One region of the Psychrosphaera aquimarina genome, then DNA from elsewhere that is predicted to be linked to it. Evidence: predicted binding sites of a transcription regulator. Region 1 holds the regulator's gene; each other region holds the start of a gene.
What was found. Region 1 encodes FliA, which starts transcription of late flagellar genes. Its sites were predicted from a motif close to CTAAAGNTNNNNNNNNNNNNGCCGATA; they were not measured.
Positions count from the first base shown of each region.

Region 2: the regulator FliA is predicted to act here: its motif matches at 1,107-1,133, upstream of RT723_RS01610 (VC2046/SO_2500 family protein).
Region 3: the regulator FliA is predicted to act here: its motif matches at 1,321-1,347, upstream of RT723_RS11345 (DUF5610 domain-containing protein).

Region 1 is NZ_JAWCUA010000007.1:175,248-178,534, forward strand. Features, by position in the region: gene RT723_RS07415 (chemotaxis protein CheA) at 1-61, opposite strand, end outside; gene RT723_RS07420 (protein phosphatase CheZ) at 78-839, opposite strand; gene cheY (chemotaxis response regulator CheY) at 858-1,241, opposite strand; gene RT723_RS07430 (RNA polymerase sigma factor FliA) at 1,306-2,028, opposite strand; partial or broken gene RT723_RS07435 (MinD/ParA family protein) at 2,039-2,892, opposite strand; gene flhF (flagellar biosynthesis GTPase FlhF) at 2,885-3,287, opposite strand, start outside.
Region 2 is NZ_JAWCUA010000001.1:349,730-353,016, forward strand. Features, by position in the region: gene RT723_RS01600 (response regulator) at 1-745, opposite strand, end outside; tRNA gene RT723_RS01605 (tRNA-Tyr) at 975-1,059, opposite strand; gene RT723_RS01610 (VC2046/SO_2500 family protein) at 1,167-1,748, shown strand; gene ydiJ (D-2-hydroxyglutarate dehydrogenase YdiJ) at 1,872-3,287, shown strand, end outside.
Region 3 is NZ_JAWCUA010000009.1:36,030-39,316, reverse strand. Features, by position in the region: gene RT723_RS11355 (serine aminopeptidase domain-containing protein) at 8-391, opposite strand; gene RT723_RS11350 (alpha/beta fold hydrolase) at 396-1,085, opposite strand; gene RT723_RS11345 (DUF5610 domain-containing protein) at 1,386-2,666, shown strand; gene RT723_RS11340 (TonB-dependent receptor domain-containing protein) at 2,741-3,287, opposite strand, start outside.

The sequences.
Region 1 (3,287 bases):
ATATTTCTGCTGCTTCAATTAAGAAATCTTGTAATATCTCTTGATCCACATCCAAAGCCATGCGGCCGCTCCCTAATCTAAAAGCCTAAACTTGACAACAAGTCGTCCACTTCATCTTGATTTGACACCGCATCTTCACGATTTTCAGCATCGATGATAGGACCTTCTACACCATTGTTATCGGCAGAAAGCTCTTTCTCATTAGCATTATTTGTATCATTCGATGTATTAGCATTTGGTTCGCCGAATACGGTAAGTAGGTGAATTAAACTATCTTCCACATCCTTAACTAATTCGATAACTCGTTTGATTACTTGGCCAGTTAAATCTTGAAAATCCTGGGCCATCATAATTTCAGTCATATGAGTGTGGATCTGAGCTGCATCGACTACAGCCCCTTCCATGAATTCATTAATGCTATAACAAAGAGATTTAAATTCGCCTAACTGAATTTGCCGCTGCATGAGTTTATCCCATTCAGGTTTTAATTCCGTCAGACTAGTATTTATTTTATCAGCCAGTGGCAAACTTGAGTCCACTGCATCCATAGTCTTGTTGGCTGCCTGTTCTGTCAAATTCATGACATAACTCAGTCTTTCTTTTGCGTCTGGAATATCATCCGTAGCCAGATTGGCAATTTTAGGATCAAGTTGAAAATTAGATAATGAATCATGAAGCTGTCGAGTCAATTTTCCAACTTCAGCAAATAATTCTTTATTCTCAGGGCTAGTTGCAGACATGAGTATTTCGTTGGCAGATTGGTCATCACCAGATTCAAGCGCAACAACGAGCGCTTTAGCCTCTTCTAGACTGATCTGCGGAGTTGTCTCTAACGACATATTTAACTCCTAATAAGATTATTCTAGACGTTCGAAAATCTTTTCTAACTTACCTTTGAGGGTAGCTGCTGTAAAAGGTTTAACAATATAACCATTAACACCAGCTTGCGCTGCTGCTACGATTTGTTCCTTTTTCGCTTCTGCGGTTACCATCATAACTGGCATATGTTTTAAGCTATCATCTTTACGTATCTCACGAAGAAGATCGATTCCTTGCATACCAGGCATATTCCAATCTGTTACTACAAAATCAAAATCACCATTTTGTAACATCGGTAATGCGGTACTGCCATCATCAGCTTCCTGTACATTGGTAAAACCAAGGTCACGAAGTAAGTTCTTGATGATTCTTCTCATTGTTGAAAAGTCATCAACAACTAGAATTTTCATGTTCTTATCCAAAGCATCCTCCAGTGAGGTAAATTAGTTGTCTTAATTATTAATTAAAATTAGGAAGTTACAAGTTTTATAACCATTCTTTTAATCTTGAACGCAATCTTATCATAGCTTGACTGTGAATTTGACTAACGCGTGATTCACTTACGTTCAAAACATCCCCAATTTCTCGTAAATTTAATTCGTCATCGTAATACAAAGATAATATCAATGCTTCTCTTTCAGGCAAGTTTTTAATTGCCGAAGAAATTGATTTTTTAAAAGAACTACTTTCAACGCCTACATATGTATCGTCTGCTTCGTAGTCTTCTTTAACTGATATCACATCTTCACTGACGCCCATATCATCGATACCGATGATTTTTCCGGCGTTCGCTTCTTTAAGCATGATGTGGTATTGAGCGAGTGATATATCAAGAGATTCAGCGACTTCAGTATCTTTTACATCTCGGCCTAAGTCAGCTTCTAATGTGGAAATTCTATCTGCAATCATTCTTGCATTTCGGTGAACTGATCTTGGAGTCCAATCACCTTTACGTATTTCATCTAACATAGAACCACGAATTCTAATGCCAGCGTACGTTTCAAAACTTGCACCTTTTGAACCATCAAAGTTTTTTGCTGCTTCTAACAAACCTATCATTCCAGCTTGAATCAAATCATCAACCAAAACACTGTCTGGTAACCTTGCGGCTAAATGATGAGCGATTCTTTTTACTAGAACAGAATGTTTCTCTAATAATTGAGAAATATCTACTTCTTGAGCCTCGTAGGCAGCAACTTTATTGTTCAAAACGTACCTCTCAATTGACCAATTGTTCTAAAAAGAACTCTAAGTTACCTGATGCGTGGGTAGGCACAGGCCAATGATCTATTTTTGTCGCTAAAGTTTTAAATGCTATGGCAGACGGAGAGCGAGGGAAAGCATCAACGATGGCTCTTTGACGACGTACTGCTTTTCTTAAATTTTCATCAAATGGGATAATAGCGGTTAACTCTAAATTAACATCTAAAAACCTATCTGTGACTAAGGTTAACTTTTTAAATAGGTTTTGCCCTTCTTTTAAGGTCCTTACCATGTTGGCAATGACTTTAAATTTGGCAACGCCATGATCTCTATTAAGAATTTTCATTAGTGCGTATGCATCGGTAATCGACGTTGGTTCATCTGTTACGACCACTAATACTTCTTGTGAGGCACGAGAGAATGAGAGTACCATATCTGAAATACCCGCAGCCGTATCTACTATAAATACATCGACTGGCGTTTTCATTTCACTAAATGCGCGTATCAAGCCGGCATGTTGAGATGGTGATAATTCAACCATATCAATTGAACCTGAAGTGGCAGGTACAATTTTCACCCCATGAGGACCTTCAACCAAAATATCGTCTAGTTCGGCTTCACCCGAGAGCACATGAGATAAGTTTTTTCTACTCTTAATCCCAACATGACATCACAGTTGGCAAGACCTAAATCGGCATCTAGTACTAATACACTTTTACCAGTTTGGGCGATTGCAATGGCCGTATTTAGTGAAACACTCGTTTTACCAACACCACCTTTACCACCAGTTACTGCTATTACTTTTGTTTTTTTCATCAAAGACATATATCTCAAGCCACTAGCCTGATCAGAACAGGTTTTATCAATCATACATGCCAACAGCTCTTGGCACTACCTTATTATGTTTCTTTCTAACTTTTTGTTTTAACTCAAACAATTGATTAGCTTTGTGCACAATTTTTTCACTATTTGCAACTCTTATATCTTCTGGCACTCTCTGACCGTTGGTTAAATAACCAATTGGTAACCGATTATGTATCGCAACACTCATTAATTCACCTAAACTAAGTGACTCATCTATCTTAGTAAAAATACAGCCAGAAAGTGGTATTGTTTTAAAATGTTGAACACTTTCTTGTAATACGCTCATTTGTGACGTTGCTGATAAAACTAAATAATTCTTAATATTAACTCTAGATTTGGTTAATAAATGATTTAGCTTTTGTGTTAATTTCAAATCTCTTTGACTCATACCTGCGGTATCA
Region 2 (3,287 bases), on a different contig from region 1:
CGCCTTTTGCTAAGTAACAGTCGGTGATCACGTCATACGCTTCAACATTCATTTTACTTTGTAACACCGCTTCTTTGGCAAACTTAATGGATGCTAGATACTTTTTTTCGTGTTTCAAAATTTTTGATTTGTAAATTAATGCCCAATTCAAACGCTTTTTTTCTAAAAAGCTATCGATGTAATCATTCAACTCTTGGTATCGACCTAAATAGAATAATACTTGTGCTTTGTATTTGTTACAGGACGCTTTATAACGTGGATACTTGGCAATTATCTTATTGATTAGTTCTAACGATGTTTCATAATCGTTGGCATTCATACTGTGGTAAAAGGGCACAAATACCTGTTTTTTTAGCCATGATTTGGTAACGCGTTGCAGTAATAAATTTTGAGAGAATGGCTTGACGATGTAATCGTCGGGCAACACTTCTAGTGCCCCCACGACAGCTGTAGCCTGACTTTCACCCGTTACTATGATGCAAATACTGGAGTCTGGAATTAACTTACGTTCCTTGATCTCTTCAAATAACTGTCGACCATTACGACCAGCACCTAAGTTATAATCTATCAGTAAAATATCGTATTGATTTTGCCCACACTTAACAATAGCGGCTTCGCCTGATTGGGCGACCGAAATTTTACTCACATCGAGATCTTTTAACATTCCTCGTATCATCACTTGAAATGGTTTTTGATCATCAACTATCAGTATTTTCTTACCACTAAATATAATATTTGAACGCAAATCTTTACTACTTATTTAATTTAACTATGCCCATTCTTGTAAAAATACACATAAATACAAGTGTTATTTTCATTTAATTATCGATCTGGGTTCGAACACTAAACCTAAATGTAATTTAAATTGATGGACAAGGTTAATTTGAAAGGCTTGAAGATAATTATATGAAGTTAACAAAGCGCAAGATCAAAAAAACCGATGTTAATTTCTTAACATCGGTCTATTGAATAGATGGTGGAGGGAGGTGGATTCGAACCACCGAAGGCAGAGCCAGCAGATTTACAGTCTGATCCCTTTGGCCACTCGGGAACCCCTCCAACAGGATGCGCATAATACCAAAATTGTTTTGTCTGTAAACATAAAATTAAAGTTTTTTGTTTAACTGCCGTTTAAATACCCAGATGCACAAAGAAAAGAAGTATTGATGCAAACCCAAACCAAAGAACCAATCGCTAAAAACATCCAAGTTATACGGGAATCTTCCGTATTTTCTGATATTCAAAAATCGGTTCACAGCAACGACAGCTCTGCCTTTAGCTTACTTTTAGCTATGGTCACACAAGACAGAATGGAGTTAGATGAATTCCATTTACCAAAAAATAAAAAACCTAAAACAACTTCTGATTTAGAAAAAACATTTCACGTTGTACCTAAAAAATTAATCGATAAAGTAAATAATGAACAAGATTTAATGTTCAATCAGTTAATTAATTCAGGATATAGAGAAAGTGTGAGTCTCATGTTGAATTTACACCCTCAACCACTTATTTCGACAAATAGTGAAATAAATAACCCTATCAATATTCCAGCTAAGTTATTTAACAGCTTGGATATAAACCAACAAGCTAAGTTATACCAAGAGATCCAATCTAAAACATCAAATGTGGTAACAGAAGCGCCTGTGATGACAACAGATAAAAACACTGATGACGAGAACATCGAAATGGATGTAGGTACTTGGTTTAGTGTACTAGAACAAGCAAGAACCTTAAGTAAAGTGGCGTAGTTAAGCCACTTATCAATACGTTAAATAATGAAATGTTATAACAAAGTGATTTGAACAATTTCATTTATTAAATTTCTCGTTATAATCAACCGCCTAAATAACTCATTCTTTAGCCGTTTATCTATGATCCGTCGTATTACCAAACAAGAAATCTTATCCGTTACCGTATCTAATTTTTGTGACGAGCTCAAAACCTTTACTGCAAGTAACGGGTTAAAGTTTAATGGTGATGTGGATACTTCATATTCAGCACGTATCTCACAGGCAACAGATAACAGTATCTATCAGGCATTGCCACAAGGGATTTTGTTCCCACGCAATACCGACGACATCCTAGTTTTAACTGAGTTAGCCAACCAAGATAAATACTTATCTCTTCGTTTTTCACCAAAAGGCGGTGGAACTGGGACAAATGGCCAGTCCTTAACAGATCATTTAATAGTAGATATGTCACGCCACATGCGTGAGATAATTGAAATTAATGTTAAAGAGCGTTGGGTAAGAGTACAAACCGGTGTTATTAAAGATCAGTTAAACGACTTCTTAAGACCTCACGGTTTTTTCTTTGCCCCTGATTTATCCACGTCTAATCGTGCCACTATTGGCGGTATGGTTAACACAGATGCATCTGGCCAAGGTTCTTTGGTTTACGGTAAAACAAGTGACCATGTTATTGCATTAGAAGCCGTTACAATAGCTGGAGAGCGATTAGAAACGTCTGACATTGCCATCTCCGAAGCTCAAGCATTAGCGAACAGTGACAGTCCATTAAGCAGTATTTATAAACAAGTACTTGATACATGTACCACTCATCGCGATAACATTCTTGCTACTTTCCCAAGACTCAACCGCTTTTTAACCGGTTATGACTTAGAGCACGTTTTTAATGAGGATATGAGTCGTTTCAACTTATCCCGTATATTAACGGGTTCTGAGGGCACATTAGCTTTCATTACAGAAACAAAGTTAAACATTACGCCAATCGCTAAATACAAAACGATGGTGAATGTAAAGTATGACAACTTTGATTCTGCTCTTAGGAACTCGCCGTTTTTAGTTGAAGCCAATGCAACCTCGGTTGAGACTGTTGATTCCAAAGTTTTAAACTTAGCCAAACAAGATGTGATTTGGGATTCTGTTTCCGATTTGATCACAGATGTACCTAATCAAACCATGAATGGCCTTAACATTGTTGAATACAACGATGAGGATCCAGACAATCAAAAACAAAAAATAGAACACCTTTGTGCTCGTTTGGATGCGTTAATTGCCAACAATAATGAAAATGGGGTGATCGGGTATCAAATAATTGAAGACTTGGCTGCCATTAATAAAATTTACGCCATGCGTAAAAAAGCAGTTGGGTTATTAGGTAATGCTAAGTCTAGTAAAAAACCTATTGCCTTTGTTGAAGATACGGCCGTTCCGCCTGAACACCTAGCCGACTTTATCGCTGACTTTAGACGTTTGTTAGACAGTCATCAACTTGATTACGGTATGTTTGGACATGTTGATGCTGGCGTTCTTCATGTTAGACCT
Region 3 (3,287 bases), on a different contig from region 1:
CTAATTATTAATCATTATCACTTAAAAACATAAATATCTTTGCCAACACTTCCGATCGTGGTTTATCAGATTCAATAAACAATTCATGTTTGGCATTATTTATCACAATAGGCGTATCGTTAACACATGGATTACCAAGCTTGGCTAATTCACTACAAAATGCATTTTGTGCTTCATTCTCGATGACTTCATCATTTTCAGCTTGTAACACCATAACGGGTAATTTTACTAAATTAAGTTGCTTAAACGCTGTATCAATCGCATTAACTGACGCTCTTATCCAGCCAAAGGTCACACTTCCTAACTGCAAATCAGGTTTTGCCGCATAAACAGATCTAAAATACTGATACCTTTGTTTGCTGGTTGTTAACTGATTGCTTTCAAATTCCACTGGATTATAACCTTGCCCCAAAGAAATAGGGACTTTGATCTGTCACTAGGGTTGTAAACCAATTAACAACATTAAAAATACCTTTCGCAATCGGTTTAGGAATAGCCCCCGAATTTAATCCCCACATTGGAGACGAGAACACTGCTTTGTTAAATTGATTTGGATGCTGCTGTACATACCTGAGTCCAATTGCCCCTCCCATTGAGTGACTGACTAAGTAAAGCTTTCCTTGGTGCATAGGTTTAACAATATCAGTAATAAATTGATCTAAATCCATTACATAATCATCAAAATCTTCCACATAGCCTTTTTCTTTATTGGTTAACCGACGACTAGATAACCCCTGACCTTGATGATCAATGACAAATACCGAATAACCTTGTTGGGTAAAGTCATAAACTAATTCTTGATATTTTTCATAGCCTTCTACTCTACCTGGCGATATTACGATAGCCCCTTGTGCATCAGCTACTTTGACATAGGCATAATGAATATTTAATTGCTGCCGATTAACAAAGTGCCCTTTATTCACTTTGGTCTGCCAAAATGGCGATAATGTATCAGCTAAAAATGTTGAATAAGTAGATTCACGTTGGTTCAGCTCTGACAACTCATGATTATATTCTTTACTTTCAGCAGGCACGGAAACACACACTCCAACACTCAATAATAACAATAGATAAATACATTTCATCACAGTTCCCTGTGGTTCTTTATAAGAACACATTTAATAAATTAAATTACTCACCTTCATAAAATGAACAGTCAGCTTCATTAAGGTCTACAATAACGCCCATAATAGTACTTTAATACCAGTTGTAAACTGTCAAACACTCACCGTAATTATTAATTGAGGTCGGTTAACTACCTGATAAGGTTAATAGTTAAATTTACGGTTTGTTAAATCTGTTCTCTTTTTAAAAAAATTGCTCAAGAAATAGACAAACACGCCGATACAGTTTTGGGTAGTTATATATAGTAAGTGGTGGTAGTCATGATTCAGTTAAATTCCGATTTAACACGTGGCCTTGATTTGCTCTCGTCTAAACAACGTGAGTCACAACAAAAAAATGAATCTGTTTCATTTAATAAAGTTGAATCAACGTCGGTGTCGTTAACTCAAAGTAATAAACAAAGTTTTACTTTTTTCTATCGTTCCGTACAGCAAAGTGTCGGGCAAAGTATTGATAGTGAACAAAATCAAATCCAAAAACAAATGGCTGAAAAGGCGCTTGAACAACAAGAAAAAAGAGCCGATGTTGCCGCCAATAATATTTTAAAGTTTATCGAACTTAGGTTACAACAAGACAAAAAAGATGGTGCGACATTAGAGCAATTATCTAGCCGAATAGACGCAGGGCTTGAAGGATTTGAGTTAGGTTACAAACAAGCTAACGAGGCTTTGGGGCAGCTTAACCTGTTAAACCCTGAGTTAGAAAGTGAAATCTCGTTAACACAATCAAAAGTATTAGAAGGCATTGAGCAGTTAAAACAAACCTATTTAGGGGCGGTTCCTGAAGATACAGATGTTTCAGAGGACACTAATGTCACTGATGATCCTAACAATGATATGCCTAAAAGTGCTTCTGTAACCAGTACTCAACAATTTGTACAAGGTCAGCAGTCGACTCAAGCAAACGAATTTAGTTTTGATTTAGTCACCGCTGATGGCGACAAAGTGACTATTTATACCAGTGCCTTAATGGCGCGAAAAAATGAGTCGGGTTATAGCTCGTCATTGCAAAATGGCCAATTAGTCGAAATGGCATACCAGTCTTATTCTGAAATTAAACAAAGTGAGTTTATGTTTTCGGTTGAAGGGGATTTAGACGAAGACGAACTTGTCGCTATTAATAACTTGTTAAACAATGTGAATGATCTTGCCAAAGATTTTTACAGTGGTGATGTTGAGACCGCATTTAACAAAGCATTGTCGATGGATTATGACGCTGCGGAGATCAGTGAGTTTTCAATATCGTTAACCCAAATTAAAAACTTCACCGCATATAAAGCATATCAAACTGATACGCCGTTATTTAATGCTAATGCGATAGATGACTTAAAACCATTAGCTGAATTTTCTAACGACATCAGCAATACTTTAGCCACTTTACAAAACTTGTTTGAACATCCAAGAGACTTGTTGTTTGATGTGACAAAACACATTAACGCGTTACATAAACCTCAGGATTATCCCAACTCTCAAATGGACTTTTTTGAGTTTGCTAATCAATTAATGGATAAAATAGATCAACTGTCTAATATTGAAAAGTAATTTGAATATATGCCACTTAAATTTACTTTAAGTGGCATAAAACCGACTTCAGTTCTTATTCAAACTAACATGACTTACAAACTATAAGTTAAACCAAAATACCACTTTTGACCGGCGGTATTGTAGTTATACGCTGATTGGTATTCTTCATCTAACCCATTACTTATACGGCCATTGACTGAAAGATTATCAGTAATAGGGTAGCTAACCGCTAAATTTAACAAGCTATAACTCGGTAACGTTAAACGCCCGAGCACAAAGTCTTCATCGTATGATTTACCTTTATATTGGTATTCAACATATACATCAGCATCACCAACCGTGGTGCTAAAGCTGTAATTAAAATGTTCTTTTGAACGACGGATTAATTGTTTATCTGTCGTGTCATCAACACTTTCATTTATGCTGAAATTTACGTTATGCGTTCCATATTCAGCAATATATTGTGCTTCTGCTTCTATACCTTGAATATTTACCTTGGCAATGTTTTGTGGTTTATACACAAAATTTGCATCTGCTTGCCATTGGATCAAATTTTCAACATTGGTTTTATACACACTGACACTTGCTGTTAATTTATCTTGTTGGAATTGCAAAATGAGCTCTGCAGAATCAGATGTT